DNA from 2 places in the Paenibacillus sp. FSL R5-0470 genome. Region 1 is predicted to be linked to the other one. Evidence: predicted binding sites of a transcription regulator. Region 1 holds the regulator's gene; the other holds the start of a gene.
The links. The regulator NrdR, encoded in region 1, represses ribonucleotide reductase genes. The targets are predictions, from matches to a motif close to AACACNATATATNGTGTT.
Positions count from the first base shown of each region.

Region 2: the regulator NrdR is predicted to act here: its motif matches at 5,099-5,116, upstream of MKY99_RS10475 (adenosylcobalamin-dependent ribonucleoside-diphosphate reductase).

Region 1 is NZ_CP150238.1:2,096,715-2,104,835, reverse strand. It holds gene MKY99_RS09070 (hypothetical protein) at 292-1,122, shown strand; gene MKY99_RS09065 (hypothetical protein) at 1,307-1,528, shown strand; tRNA gene MKY99_RS09060 (tRNA-Lys) at 2,045-2,117, opposite strand; tRNA gene MKY99_RS09055 (tRNA-Ala) at 2,128-2,203, opposite strand; gene nrdR (transcriptional regulator NrdR) at 2,363-2,839, opposite strand; gene MKY99_RS09045 (alpha/beta-type small acid-soluble spore protein) at 3,004-3,222, shown strand; gene MKY99_RS09040 (lytic transglycosylase domain-containing protein) at 3,302-3,865, opposite strand; gene coaE (dephospho-CoA kinase) at 3,862-4,458, opposite strand; gene MKY99_RS09030 (MntP/YtaF family protein) at 4,468-5,214, opposite strand; gene mutM (DNA-formamidopyrimidine glycosylase) at 5,342-6,178, opposite strand; gene polA (DNA polymerase I) at 6,231-8,121, opposite strand, start outside.
Region 2 is NZ_CP150238.1:2,431,034-2,439,154, forward strand. It holds gene MKY99_RS10450 (N-acetylmuramoyl-L-alanine amidase) at 1-345, opposite strand, end outside; gene MKY99_RS10455 (YqzE family protein) at 528-716, shown strand; gene MKY99_RS10460 (hypothetical protein) at 888-1,922, opposite strand; gene MKY99_RS10465 (YqhG family protein) at 2,078-3,142, opposite strand; gene MKY99_RS10470 (SNF2-related protein) at 3,139-4,884, opposite strand; gene MKY99_RS10475 (adenosylcobalamin-dependent ribonucleoside-diphosphate reductase) at 5,300-7,936, shown strand.

The sequences.
Region 1 (8,121 bases):
AAAAAGAAAAAAAGCCATTTCAGTAGAATTGGCTTTTCTTCATGTTATGGAAATAGAGCCTAGGGGGATACGCTACGCCCTGCACATTCTCCGTCTACCCGTCACGGGAGTCTAAAACGACTAGACCCATGAACAAATCTTGGCATTTGATGTGGAATTAAGGGGAATCGTCCTAGGCTTTAAGCCCTATTCTCGAGGGGGAGTATATCCGTTGCCCTATTCAGGACCCGCCGATCTTATAGGATAATATAGAAAATGTATCCACTTGAATAGGAATGGGAGTGATTCCTCTTGTTACAATTAAACAGCGAACTGTGGGGCAAGCTAACCGGTCCTTACGAGTCGGGCGAAATGGTACCTGAACTGTTGGAGCGTCTGATGCTTGATTTCGATAAAGAAGTTTTCGACGAGCTATTCCAGGAGCACTTATATCACCAAAATACGATCTATACCGTCACTTACGCGGCAGTACCTTATCTGGCCAAACTTGCTCTCGCATCAAAAAATATGGAAGTGCGCCATGAAATCTACATCACTTGCGGGATTATCGAGTCGTGTCATGACAAAACAAGATCTGAGCCGTATCCCTCGGATTGGAACGAACTCGCTGCTGAAGCGGGAAACGAGGTTTGCGCGAAGATGTACCAATCTTACTTAAAAGCGATAGCGGAGCTTGCTTCGCTTGTTGCAGAGATGTTGGCCTACGCCAAACAAGAAATAAGCAGCGATACCGAAAAAAGATATGTTCTCATTGCCGACGCGGCTTATCGGGAATCCCAGAGCGTGGCAAACATGTTTCTGAATTTTACGGCTGGCGACGAATATGTGGCCGTTTGCGGAGCATGTAATCAAGAGGCTTACTTGTGGCCGAGCGGAGAAGGCGGTCGTATACAAGCATTCGCGGAAGATCCGGTATTCGAACCCCTTCAGGCCGCACATGAGGTTACTCCCGTTGAGGCATTCGTTGAAGCGGAACATCAAATACTGGCGGAGCGAGCCGATCAGCTGGGCGATTCCTCTTTTTTGAACCAATTGCCGTATTTGGCCGGGGAAATGAATTGTCCTTCATGCGGCGCCAGAATGCAGGTTTGGCCTAGTTTGCTTTCGACTTTTGGAGGGTAATAAACAGGAACTGGATATCGCATCCATTTCTATGTTTGGGGGGGAATGACTTATCAGTGTTTCTATTTATTACACATGCACGAGGGAATACGTCCTAACAGAAAGCGAACAACAAGCTATCACAGCCATTGTCCAACGTTATGATCAGGATTTTGAAGGGAAAGACCGGGCGGAGTCTTTCATAGTGTACAAATTCGATTCGTCCAGATCAACGGAGATCTTCGCTGGCGCTACCAAGCTGTCCATGACGGATCAGATTGAAGATTTGCTGAACGATTTATTTCATTGGTTGAAATGTTTGACCGAGATACGTAGAAAAGTAGACGGTGGTGAATGGCATGTTCACCTGGATGATATCGATGCCGTGTGGGATGATGAATTAGGCTGGAAAATGCCTGAAAACTGATTTCCATAATGAATGCCATGCACTTGCTCGCCAGCCTTCAAATCATAATCATTACCTTTTAGACTACTTACACTTGAAGTCGCTAAAAACGAGCTAATGTTCAATTTTAACGTCAGTTCTACTGAATCTCGGTAAACCCTAACACACTCAATGATCGTACTAAGCATCATTTTCTTTTTAGCAGTAGAAGCTTTCTTAAATACCTTGCGCCAAACAGGAATATAGGTCTGGAGAGCCTGCATTTCAACTTATTCTACCTTTTTAGCATTGAGCTTCTGAATTACCTCAAAAAGAAATAGACCGCCCTAGTCCAAAGGATGCGGTCTATTTCTGCCCGTAAAACCTGAAAGCCGCCGCCCTTAAAAGCGGCTATTGCACTGGGAGCCGTGTTTCCGCACGGCTGTCTTTGCATTGTACGATTTATCTACCCAAACTATACCACGATCAAAACCAAATAAATCGTCACTCCGCTTCCTGAACAACAAAAAAAACGGCATTTCTGCCGTTTCTTTAGGATGGACTCTCAGGGGCTCGAACCCTGGACAAATAGATTAAGAGTCTACTGCTCTACCAACTGAGCTAAGAGTCCATATGATGTTTGGTGGAGCCAAGGGGGATCGAACCCCTGACCTCATCGCTGCCAGCGATGCGCTCTCCCAGCTGAGCTATGGCCCCAAACGTAATTTTCAGATGTATGTAATCACACATTCTAAAATTCAGTTCGGTGTATTTAAGTCATTCTGACAAATCCAAGCGCCGTAGGCGACTCCTATATAATATAAAAAATCGCCTTCGCTGTCAACACTTTTTTTAGTCATTAGACTAGCCACAACTCTACAATCTGTCCAGATCCCCAGTGCTCTTAGATAGCAGACCCTTCAGTTCCTTCATAAACATGTTAATGTCCTTAAACTGGCGGTATACGGAAGCAAAGCGAACGTAGGCGACTTCATCTACTGGATAGAGCTGCTCCATAACCAACTCACCGATCTGTTGGCTCTCCACCTCAGCTACGGCGATACCGCGTAGGGATTTCTCTACCTCAGAGACGATCTTCTCTAGACGTTCTACAGAGACGGGGCGTTTCTCGCAAGCACGGATAAGACCACGCAGTATTTTATCACGGCTGAACTCCTCGCGGCTGCCGTCTTTTTTGATCACGATTAACGGTGTTTCCTCGATCATTTCAAAGGTTGTAAACCGTTTGCTGCAACGCTCACATTCACGCCTGCGGCGGATGGACTTATTCTCATTCGCTGGTCGCGAGTCGAGCACTTTAGTATTTGTGTGATCGCAGTAAGGGCATTTCATAAGCTTCATCACTTCCTATTACATAATGTTTTTAGTCCCGGTATGTTAAACATCCGGCTTTTAAAGGGCTATTTCATTTTTTCCAGAAATCACCGTTTTTTTATTGTAATGATTATGGCAAGTCCGGCACATAATACAGTTACCAACAGAGGAGGTGAACAGCAATGAGCCAAAACAACAGCTCCAATAACCTTGTAGCTCCAAATTCCCGTGGTGCTTTGGAACAACTTAAATATGAAGTTGCCCAAGAACTCGGAATCACGCTTTCCCCAGATGGTTACCAAGGCAATAAAACTTCTTATGAAAATGGTTCGATCGGTGGTTACATCACTAAACGTCTTGTAACCCTGGCAGAACAACAATTGGCAGGTCAATACAAATAACCTGTCCACATAAGCTTACTGAAGAAGTATTAAACGATCGCAAGATCGTTTAATGCTTCTTTTTATACATAACACGGTTTTAGAATTCGTTGTAAATATCCGTGTACTGATCATAGTAATAGTTGACGCGCTGTACATAATGGCGGGTTTCACCAAACGGAATATCCTTAATCGTAGCATCCGTTCCATCCCAGATCCCCTCATCCAGCCATTTTTGAACTTTACCCGGTCCAGCATTATATGCAGCGATAACCGCTGTAGGTTTACCTTCGAATTGACGGGATAATGTTGAAAGATACCAGGTACCTAATTCAATATTTGCTGATGGTTCATGCTTTAGCTCCTCCATAGAAACATCAGGAAGCTTGGCCTTTTCAAGGGCCCATTTGGCGGTATCCGGCATAAGCTGCATTAAACCTATAGCACCTTTTCTGGATTCTCGTCCAGTTTTGAAGTTCGTTTCCACTCGGATAATCGAAGCCACTAGAAATGGGTCAATATCGTACGTAACGCTGTGCTTACGGATCTCATCTTTATAATGGATCGGATAAAACCAGGACATCCAGTTCGTACTCAGAAACAATATCGCAGTAAAACCAATGAATAACAGAAGAAGGACTCTTTTTTTACGTAACCATTTCATGATAAGCCCAGCCTGTCCCAAAGAACAGCAACCTGTTGCTCAGTGTGCGCAAGTTCGCCACTGTTGTCAATGATATAGTCCGCTTTGTTACGCTTCGCTTCAATATCCATCTGTGCATTTAAGCGTGCTTCTGCTTGTTCTATAGAAAGTCCGTTACGTTCCATTAATCGAGCGATTTGCACTTCACGAGGCACGTAAACCACCAGTATTTCATGGAACATGCTCTCGAGTCCTGATTCGAAAAGAAGAGGGATATCCACAATTGTTAACTTCTTTGGATCTTCTTCCTCCATGCTGTTCATACGTTCTTTAATCTCCCGCCGGATTGCGGGATGCGTCAGATTGTTCAGGGCTTGCAGGGCCGCCGGGTTTTGAAATACAATGTCCCCCAGCTTGCCCCTATTCAGTGTGCCATCCGAAGAGAGGATCTCGCTTCCGAATTGTTTCACAGCCGCAGCCAGCACCTCATGACCGGGGAGCATAACTTCTCTGGCGATCACATCCGCGTCAACCAGCCTCGCTCCCTTGCTCACAAGCAGTGCGGACACCGTGCTTTTTCCGGATGCAATGCCTCCGGTTAAGCCAATAATCATGTACTCACCTCATAATAGCTTCAGTATTCCCATTGTAATTAATAATAACGCGGGTAGTGCAGCAGCATGCTTCATCCAGTAGTTCCCGGCGAATCTTAATCCAGTCTTCATGCCCAGCAATAGAAATGTACCACTAAACAGAGCAATTGTAAGTGATGTCCATATCGGATTGAACCCCAGCAATGCTGCGCCAAGTCCAGCTCCAAAAGCATCTAGAGAGAGGGCAATCCCGAGCAGCATAGCCTCCATCGAAGAAATACTCCCGGAATCATCCATATCTGCAGAAGACGGAGTACGTAAGATCTGTACAACAATCCCCAATCGTCGTAACTCAAGGGAAAAGACAGCCGACTTTGCCTGCTCAGGAGCCATGGTAACCTGTTCTACAACATCTTCAGTATCAACAGCTACCTCTGCCCGAGCTTCTGTGGATAGCACATTTTCTTCACTACCTACTTTACGCTCACCTGTCTGTTCCTTCTCTTTCTGCATTAACATCTGGACGAGCGACCAGCACCCCATTAGCACGAGTATAACAGCGCCAACCTCAGAAGCTGCATGTGGAGACACTACCTTAGCAAGCAGAACACCCACTTGCATAGATACACAGATAACTACCCCCGAACAAAGCGAGATAATCAGAATGGAGAGCAATGGTATTTTCATTTTACGCAGTCCATATGTAATACCAACGCCAAAACCATCCAAACTCAAAGCAAAAGCTAGTAATATTAGTGAAAAAAATGGGCTGAGCACCCGCAATCCCTCCTGTGAAGAACCGGAACACTGAAGAATACACTTCATTCAGCTTCCGTTCTCTATTAAGCATTCTTCACACAGTATATGGGCGGGACAAGTAGTGGGTGCCAACCTAATTACTTCTTCAGTTTTCAACCTTACGCTGACAGCTTGGACAATAATGCGTGCCGCGGCCACCTACAACCGTTTTCTCAATCATCGTTCCACAGTGGTTACACGGCTGATCTTTACGACCGTAAATCAACAGCTGTTGCTGATAAGTGCCGCTCTCACCTTGACCATTCACATATGATTTTACAGACGAACCACCAGCGTTTACCGCTTCCGTCAGCGTACTGACAATAGCGTGATGCAGCTGATCAAGTTGCTCATCCGAAAGATCTTTGGCGCTGACTTCAGGATGTATCCCTGCACGATGTAACGACTCATCTACATAAATATTACCTATGCCGACGATATATTCCTGATTCAGCAGCAGCGATTTAATTTTTGTGTTTTTGCCTGATACAATCTGCTTAAACCTCTCCGGCGTAAAGGATGGCTCCAGCGGCTCCTGTCCTAGCTTATTAAGAGGAGGCAGCTGGAGGTCTTCACCAATCTGAAAAAGATGCATTGTACCAAACTGACGAACATCCGTGTAACGCAGCTCAGTGCCATCGGTAAAATGGAATATCACATGCGTATGCTTGTCCAGTGGATCTTCGTTCGAAAAAAGTCCGTAACGGCCCTCCATCCGTAAATGAGATACCAGCACCAAACCGTCTAACACGATGCGCAAAAATTTCCCTCTTCGTTCAACATTAACAATGCTATGACCTGCGAGCAGGTTGGCAAAAGCCTGAATATCATCCGGCCGCTGAATAATCCGGGCCAACCGGACGGTTACACTCTCTATCTGCTTTCCATTAACTAAATCATTCAGTGTTCTCTTGACTGTCTCTACTTCCGGTAATTCCGGCATGATGTCTTCACCTCAACTACATTATAGCTGATATGCACACCTTAAAGGGAGCCTATTTCGCTTCGTACCAGTTGCTACCAAAACTTACCTCTGCTTTAAGCGGCACCGATAACTGCAATGCTCCACCCATTACTTCCGGCAAAAGCGTCTTCATGAGCTCCATTTCATCCTCTGGCACCTCGAATACAAGCTCATCGTGTACCTGAAGCAACATACGGCTCTTTAGCCCACGCTCAAATAGCGCCTTGTCCATATGCACCATCGCCAGCTTAATAATATCAGCGGCAGTTCCTTGTATAGGTGTATTCATTGCTGTACGTTCCGCAAAAGAACGTAAATTAAAGTTCTTCGCATTAATCTCAGGCAAGTAACGACGGCGTTCCAGCAGCGTGGTTACATAACCATGTTTCCTTGCATCAACTACGATATCATCCATATATCGACGTACACCTTGGTATACCTCGAAATACTGCTCAATAAATTGAGCGGCTTCTTTGCGAGGAATATTCAAGTTCTGCGACAGACCATAATCACTGATTCCGTACACGATACCAAAGTTAACGGCTTTAGCAGCACGACGCATATTGCTATCAACCTGATCGGCGGTAACTCCAAATACATCCATCGCTGTCTTCGTGTGAATATCCATATCATGGAGAAAAGCTTCCTTCATCCGCTCATCACCGGAGATGTGCGCAAGTACCCGTAGTTCAATCTGCGAATAGTCCGCCGCCAGAATGGACCAGCCCGGTTCGGATGGAACAAACACTTTACGGATTTTACGTCCTTCTTCTAAGCGGATTGGAATGTTCTGCAGGTTCGGAAATTGGCTGCTAAGACGTCCTGTCGCAGCAATCGTCTGCCGATAGAATGTATGCACCTTCCCTGTTTTCGGGGAAATTTCCTTGAGCAGCCCCTCTACATAGGTGGATTGCAATTTGGCAATCGTGCGATATTGTAGAATCAAACGTACCACATCGTGATACGGTGCTAACTTTTCCAGCACCTCTGCGTCTGTTGAATATCCGGTCTTCGTCTTCTTGACGACAGGAAGACCCAGTTTTACAAATAAGATCTCGCCCAACTGCTTTGGTGAATTCAAATTAAACTCTGTGCCACAAATTTCATAAATTTCGGTGACCAGCTTTGAAATCTGAGCTTCGAATTCTTTTCCTAACTCTTTAAGATCTCCTTCATTGACTGCAATCCCCTGTTTCTCCATATCCGCAAGAATACGTGATAATGGCATTTCGAGATCCTCGAACAGTCCTGTCATCGCCGTTTCGATCAATTCCTGCTGTTGTTTCTGGGCGATGCCAAGTACCGCAGCACTCTTACGTGCGACGTGATTTCCTAAGATTTCAAGCTCAGGAATCTTATATTTTGCGCCTTTACCAAATACATCTTCATCAGGTGACAATCTTGGCAAGCCGTATTTCGTAGCGAGATCGTTTAGGTTCTGATTAGCTTCCGTCGGATCCAGCAAATAAGCCGCCAGCTGCACATCATGGGCTGCACCTGCAAAAGCAATCCCCTGCCAATGCAGTGCCAAATCAGCACGGTGAAGATCATATCCGCTCTTCGGAGCCTTCTCATCTCCTAACCAGTCGCGTAGCTTCGCAGCCGCTGGTTTCTGTAGTAATTCAAACGGCACATAATAATGTCGCTCCAGAGTAGATAGCCCTACCCCGATCACCTCGGCACGATGCGGATTATCCCCATTGGATTCTACATGCAGTGCCGAAATACTAGGGAGCGCTTCATTTAGCGCCTCAAGTTCATCTTCACTCACGATCGAAATATCGAGTGTAGCAGCTTCTACTTCCGCTGCACTCTCTTCTCCATCAGCTACTGGAGCATAGGCACTAAGTGACAACCTTTCCAGAAGTGATTTGAATTCTAATTTTGCGAGTGCGGGTCCTGCTGTATCCGCAGAAATTCCG
Region 2 (8,121 bases), 330 kb from region 1:
ACTTGGGGCATAATCTCCATTGCGATTTAAAGCAACGTCAAAGCCATCGCTACCCAGAAGTAGAAATAATCGACGTGAGATATCTAAGGTGATATCTTTTTCAAGAATATTACCGTAGGAAGTTCCACCGTCGATGCCTCCGTGTCCCGCATCAATTAGGATCATACGATGTCCGTGTCCTAATAAATGCTGACGGTCATCCTTCATCACAGGTTTCTCTGGTGTCGCAGAGGCTAAGGAGCTGCCCATAAACAACATTAGTAGTCCTAGGGTAGTTAGAGTGATTCGAAAGCCACATAGAGCAGCTGCTGTTCTGGAAAAGGATTGTTTTCTCCAGTTGTTCAAGTGAAACGCCTCCTTGCAAGTGAATAACGTCTTATGGATTCTTTGTTAGATTGTGCTTTAATAGGTAAACCTATTCGACAAATCAGAAGTCTGTAGTTTAGATCCAAGTGGAGTGGTGCACACTAAGACCATGGAACGGATACTGATAATCTGAATTCACTTACATTTTAGGAGGTGTTTAAATGGCTTCCGGTGGCGATGAGCTTGTAAAGTATATAACGGAGAAGGTAGTCGTATATATCGAGGATCCGCGTGCCATTCATGCTCGTAGAGCGGCTACGAAGCAGCCGTGGTCACAGAAATGGTTTGGCATGCTCCCGCTTGGGTGGTCTATCTGGCGAAGCAAGTGGAGTCATGATAAAAAAGACTAAAGGTTAAATAGCAAATAACCTTCCAGTGCCATTATTCATGGGTGGCAGTGGAAGGTTATTTGCATTTGTTTAAATATAAGAATTTATATGCTTACGTTATAAATTATCCTTCTATTTCTCGCATAAACACTTACCGTACTCATAAGGACGCCGAAGGCGTTTATGCTTGTGTTAACGATTATATCCGAGTGCTTTGGTCGTTTTGTCTGGCAGCTTATGCAGTGTTCCATTATTTTGTAGTGCAGTGAGTGGTAAGTATCGTTTTCCTTCAGGGCCTGAGGCCGCGTATACGGTAGTTTTATTGTTCTCAGCTTGACCTTGAGAAGACTGCCAGCTCTGATAGCCTGTAATCATAAATGGTGCCCCGACAAGGTCGTTTCGCCCAGCAGCTTGATAAGCGATGCTTTCCTTAGGTCTGATCAGAAGTGCGATATTGTCGCCGCTCACTGTAGTTAGTTTAGGAGCAGTCAGCCATAGGATATCTTCGTAAGGATCATCTGACCCTCCACTATTGTAGGCCGATAACGGTGATACGTCAGGATTAAGATTAGTAATTACATCTGTTGCTGGAGGCTGCTCTTTAAGGACTTCTTCCGCCTTGCTCAGTGTCCAAGGTAAAATTTGCGGTACGGAAGCATTGATGTAAACCGTCTTTTCGTCAATGGTTATTTTCCAGACCGGTAGAAGTGGTGCATATAAAGCAGTAAGGTTTATTGTTCCTGAAAAAGATGATGTAATGAGACCTTTCTGCACCAAAAACTGGCGCAGATCATTTAAACTGTATGGGAGTCCGTAAGTGCCGGCTCCATATTCACTTAACATATATCCGCCTGTATCGGTAGCGGAAATGATCATGTATCCGATCCGCTCTTCACCCTTCATTACATTTACAAGCCAGCCATGTGTACCTGGACCAAGAGGATAATATTCTATCCTTGCTGCATCCTTCCAGGCTGTAAATGGAGCTTCTGCAGCGAGCTTGTTCAGTGTAGCCTTAGCGAATTCTTGGACCGTACTCGGAGAAGGTAAGGTACTCATCTTCAATACAGGAATTGCATCCTGCGTGACTGACTGGATCACACTTACTCTAGCCAGCGCCAGCGCTGAAGGGGAAACAGAACTGGATACAAACAGTCCAAAGCTTAGAAGCAGGAGGAGGCATCCTTGACCCGCAAGTTTCAGCCTCCGCCGCAAACTTATTTTCATGGCGTCGATCACCTTTCTTTGTTAAGAAATGTCAGGAAAGTTAAGCTTTACTCTATTGTAGTGGACAGGCTATAAAAAGGCTGTTGCTTGCTGTCGCGCCTCAAGGCGGAAGTTCTCTTGTTTTTTTGCCTGCTTTTAGCGAGTAGGGTCGCATTCTATAGGCTTCGCAGATGAAACAGTCCGTAGGTTATCGCAGAAACTGCAATTTGCGGCTCATATTGCCAAATGGTCTCCTGTCGACGACGGTTATACTGCTCTTGAGTGCCTAAACGTTTTTCTTCATCAGGCTCTTTCAGCAGCTCTCCGTAATAAATATCAATGATAGCCAGCTCGATTCTAAGACGCTCACGTGCCTGTTCTGCCCAAGTGTAATCGAGTTCGGCAAGATGAGAGGTAAGATGAGCCTCTAATAAATCTGTAGCGGCTGTCACTGTTAATTCATAAGGCTGAATATGGACGTTTTCTGGTAAACGGGGGATCATCTCCCGCGAGGCTATCTTAGTGTTAAAGTCATCAATGATGGTCCCTTTTGTCAGCGATATTCCAAGATAATGCAGTTCTTCCCGTTTCAAATCGCAGCTCATCTCCACTTTATAGCAGACGCCGAGCCACGGTTCATAAGCTGCAGAGAAGAGTGTATTCCGCTGCCTGCTACCGGGATCTTCAAATAAGTAAAGGCATTTCCCTTCATCTTGCGCCGCACTCCAAATTTGCTGCAGGCGCTTGCTACCATAGATGATATCTTCACGTCTTATCATACCGGGCCCAATTCGGGGCAATGCAGGTACAATACCGAAGTAGCGGGCTAGGATGCTATCTTCTGGATTTGAGGAGGGGACATGAACCACATTAGATTCAGGTGATGTTGGATTCAATAGATCTGCGCTAGCCTCAGCATCTGTTGTGGCGCCCATCGCTGGGTTTCCGGTAATTGGCGGATTCAATGCTCCGATGCTGTGATTTACCGTTGGCGGAACTTCTATAGCTGCCTGGCTATCGTATTTTTCCGGATCAAATACAAAAGTGAAAGAGAGTGTCTCCGGATCAACACCAGTACGTTCCACGAACCCCCAATAATAAGGTCGATCTGTTAGCATTCTGTCAGCTCTTGGCGATAGCTTTACAGTTACGTGAATGGGCGATACTTCAATAATGGAGCATTCTGTCGCCTCCAGATAATCCATTACATGTTTGCGTACTTCCTGTGAGTTGAGGGTCATGTCGCAGTCTCGCTTTCCTTTTTAATACCCTGAGTCAACTCACTTAGGGATTCACCGATATGATCTAACTCATGTCGCAGCTCTTCATCGGAGCGGGATTCGAGCATGATTTTGTATAAACTTTTCTCCAGTGATTCTTTCTTCTCAAAACGCTCCAGAATCACATCCAGCCCGCCAATGACCATTTCGAACATATTGATCTTCTCGTGTAGCAGATGAAGGATATGTTCTTCAATCGTACCTTGTGTGGACAAATTATAGATAACCACGTCATTTTCCTGACCTAACCGGTGCACCCGCCCAATCCGTTGTTCTACTCTCATGGGATTCCAAGGCAGATCGAAGTTGATCATGTGGTGACAGAACTGCAGGTTAATGCCCTCACCACCCGCCTCAGTAGCGATCATGACTTGAGCACGACCGCGGAAGAGGTCCATCATCCAGTCCTTTTTACCACGATTCATCCCGCCGGAATAAGAAACACACATTAGCCCATGTTCGCGGAAATACTGAAGCAAATATTCTTGAGTCGCGCGATACTCTGTAAAAACGATGACCTTTTCATTCATTTCTTGAATGAGAGATAGTGTTGTTTCGGCTTTGGTATTGGTCTTAACCGTACGAAGTGTCTGCAATAGCTCCATCATCCGATCGCGTTTCGGCGAATCAGCAGGCAGCTTCTTGATCAGATTAACTAAAGTGATGAAGACGGCATCCCTACTGCTGCACACCTCACGCTGAAGCGTTACCAAGGAAAGCATGCTGCTAAGATTGCCGCCTGATTCCTGATACTGATCTTTAACAAAAGAAGTGACAGCGTCATATAATACTCTCTCTTCCTGTGAAAGAACTAGCGGAATATTACGGACTTTTCGTTTCGTAAAATTAACTGGACCTTCGCCACGCCGATTGCGGATCATCACCTTCGATAGCTCGTCCCTTAGCTGACCTTCATTCTTAGGTTGGCGTTTATCAACGACGAAATTCGAAGCAAAATCACCCTGATTTCCTAGTTGCCCCGGTTTCAGTAAAGTGATCAAATTAAATAGCTCGCCCAGATCATTCTGAACGGGAGTAGCGGTTAGGAGCAGGCAATATTTTTTGCGTAATTGCTGTACAAATAGATAATTGGTCGATTTCTTGTTCTTCAGCTTATGCGCTTCATCAATAATCAACATGTCATATTCATTTTCCAGCAGCATCTCTTTATGAGGATCGCGCTTCGCGGTATCCATAGATGCGACGACAATCGCATTCCCCCAGGAATATGCTTTTTTCTGTGCAACAGCAGAGATGCCAAACTTGGCATTCAGCTCGCGGACCCACTGCAATACGAGGGAAGCGGGTACCAGAATAAGCACTTTAGAGACTAGACCGCGGACAAGATATTCCTTGAGTACAAGTCCTGCTTCAATCGTCTTTCCTAGTCCAACCTCATCTGCAAGAATCGCGCGGCCCGACATCTCAAACAAAACCTTATGCGCGGTATCGAGCTGATGAGGAAGCGGGGATAATCCGGATAAATGCTTCATGCATTGCAGCTCATCGAAGCTGGTTACTAGACCCGTTTGTTCACCTTGCACAGCAAGCTTGGACAGACGGTAGTCTCCCCATGGACCACCTTTATCTAGTTTGAGTTCTAGATCCTGCAGCCAATTCCGGTCAAAAGAAAGAGGAACAGGCAGTATAGGCGCTGACTTTCCACCTTTGTGAGGTAGAGAATTACGGAATAATTGCGTCATGGTACAGCCTCCTCAGGTGCTATTTCATATCATCATTCGTAGGAGTAGTATGCTCTTAAACAAGAGAATTCATAACCTTCTATTTTTCTTGATAGCCTTTAAAAAAGAGAGTAAAAGCGAGAAAACGCGGCAAGGTTTGCGATATTTCGGCTGCTTAACTCTATTTTCGAAAAAGACCTTCGATACAATATGTGGTATAGTTTAAAAGCTGACGCACACAATATATTGTGACAAAAGCATGAAAATGTTATTTTTTTAAAGTGCGTAGCTGCTATTTGTTATTGACAAGATGAACTTCCTACATACACCCGTAAGACGGAAGATAAGTGTAAGGAAGTTTTTGTTGTGGGTCACAAAATGTACGCCCACACCTGAACTGGAACTAATATTTACTACATTGCGGGAGGTTTTTCTATTGGGTAAAGTGGAACGTAAGCAACGCCTTGAAGGGCTAAGTGAAAAAATATTTTTGGATCGTTATGCTTGGAAGGATGCCGACAGCAATAATGCTAAAGTGGGCGATGTTGTACTCGTTCTAACAAAAGATGATCCGAAGTTTCCCACGAAGGAAGTCGGAGAGATCGTAGAACGTAACGGCAGAATCGTAACCGTGAAGACGCGCAGCGGCGAACTTGTGAAATCAGATGTTGAAAAGCTGACGCTTAATATAGAAAAAACACCAGAGGAAATGTGGGATCGTCTGTCTACAGCTATGGCTTCTGTGGAGAAGACGCCTGAGCTTCAAGAAGAATGGGCGGGTAAATTCCGTTCGATTCTGGATGATTGGAAGCTCGTACCGGGTGGACGAATTGCTGCTGGTGCAGGCGCTAGTGAAGAACTAACCCTGTTCAACTGTTATGTAATTCCTTCTCCAAAAGATAGCCGTGGCGGCATTATGCAGACGTTGGCTGAAATGACAGAAATTATGGCTCGTGGTGGCGGTGTAGGGATTAACCTATCCTCTCTACGTCCACGCCGGGCAATTGTGAGAGGTGTTAATGGTTCTTCCAGTGGTTCTGTATCTTGGGGCGGTCTGTTTAGCTATACCACTGGATTAATTGAACAAGGCGGTAGCCGTCGTGGTGCACTTATGCTCATGATTAATGACTGGCATCCAGATGTGGAGGACTTCATTACCGTGAAGCAAACGATGGGTCAAGTTACGAATGCGAACCTTTCGGTATGTGTGAGCAATAGCTTTATGAAGGCTGTAAAAGAAAATCTGGATTGGGATCTCGTATTTCCGGATACAACAGATCCAGAGTACAACGATGTATGGGATGGCGATCTAGACAAGTGGAAGGCTGCGGGCAAAAACGTTATTCATTATCGCACCGTTAAAGCGCGTGATGTGTGGCGCACCATTATTGAATCCGCTTGGAAATCCGCTGAGCCAGGCGTTGTGTTCATGGAATACTACAATCAGATGTCCAACAGCTGGTATTTTAATCCGATCATTTGTACGAACCCATGTGGGGAGCAAGGACTGCCAGGCTGGGGAGTCTGCAATTTGTCTGCTGTGAACCTGTCCAAATTCTACGATGAGAAGAATCATGATGTAGACTGGGAAGATCTCGCGACTACGACGCGTTATTCCGTACGTTTCTTGGACAATGTCATTGATAAGACGCCTTATCATTTCCCGGAAAATGAAGCGAATCAGAAAAACGAACGCCGTGTGGGTCTCGGAACGATGGGTCTTGCTGAGCTGATGATCAAATTGAACATCCGTTACGGTAGCCCGGAATCTTTGGCGTTTCTGGACAAGCTTTACGGCTTTATGGCTCGTGAAGCATACCTTGCTTCTGCAGAGATTGCTGGTGAGAAGGGATCCTTCCTAGCTTTTGACACAGAGAAATATTTAATGAGCGGCTTTATGAAAAATATGCTCGAAACGTATCCAGAGGTTGGTGAAGCGATCCGTAAACATGGCATGCGTAACGTTACAGTGATAACGCAAGCACCTACAGGTAGCACAGGTACAATGGTTGGCACCTCGACAGGTATTGAGCCTTATTTTGCTTTTAAATATTTCCGTCAAAGTCGCCTTGGCTACGATGAGCAGTTCGTTCCAATCGCCCAAGAATGGCTTGAAGCTCATCCAGGTGAAGAGCTGCCAGATTATTTCGTGACTTCGATGGATTTGTCAGCTATGGATCATATTCGTGCGCAAGCAGCGATTCAACGCTGGGTAGATAGCTCGATTTCCAAGACAGCCAACTGCCCGTCTGACTTCACAGTAGAAGAGACGGCTGAGCTATATGAAATGGCCTTCGATCTGGGCTGTAAAGGGGTTACGATCTACCGTGATGGTAGCCGTGATGTGCAAGTTCTGCAAACCTCGAAGAAGGAAGATGCAGCAGAAGAGGTAGCTCCAGCAGTTGAAGTTGCAACGACTCCTGAAGCAAATGTTGTAACGGCAAGCCCAGCACCTCAAGCTCCTACTAAAGAGCTGGATAAACAATACAAGAAACGTCCGCAGGTTCTGCGCGGCGCAACCTATAAAATCAACACACCTTTTGGTATGGCGTATATTACTATCAATGATCTAGATGGCACACCGGCAGAAATCTTCCTGAATGTAGGTAAAGCAGGTTCTGATGTCTTTGCGATGGCAGAAGCACTCGGTCGTGTCTGCTCCTTGTTCCTCCGTTATGGAGATCATGGTGAGAAGGTAGAATTATTGATCAAACATCTGAAAGGTATCGGCGGATCAGGTGCAATCGGCTTCGGTGCGAATCGAGTAGAATCCATTGCAGATGCTGTAGCTAAGGCATTGGAGACTCATGTACTGAATAACGCTCATGATGATCATTTGCCTGCACCAATTGCAGCAACTTTGGAGCTAGAAGATTTCAATGAAGCTTTAAAAGCGGAGTTGAAAGCGAGTGTTCCTGCGGCAGCTTCTATTGAAGATGGTCAGGGCGGACATGGCGCGCATAACCATACTTCTGCTTCCCGTGACCTTTGTCCTTCTTGCGGTGGCGCTTCGCTGATTAATATTGAGGGCTGTAAGACTTGCGGAAATTGCGGGTATAGCCGTTGCGGGTAAACGGTAGAGCCAATAAATGTTTTATGGGAAAACTTATGATTTTTCATTTTAAATGAGAAAAGTTCGGTTTAAACGAGAAAAAACTTCACCATGCAATAGCATGTATATATATACATGCTATTGCAGCAAGTTTCACGTCTTTACTTAGAAAGTCGGCAAGCCATTACTTAGGGTTTACCGGCTTT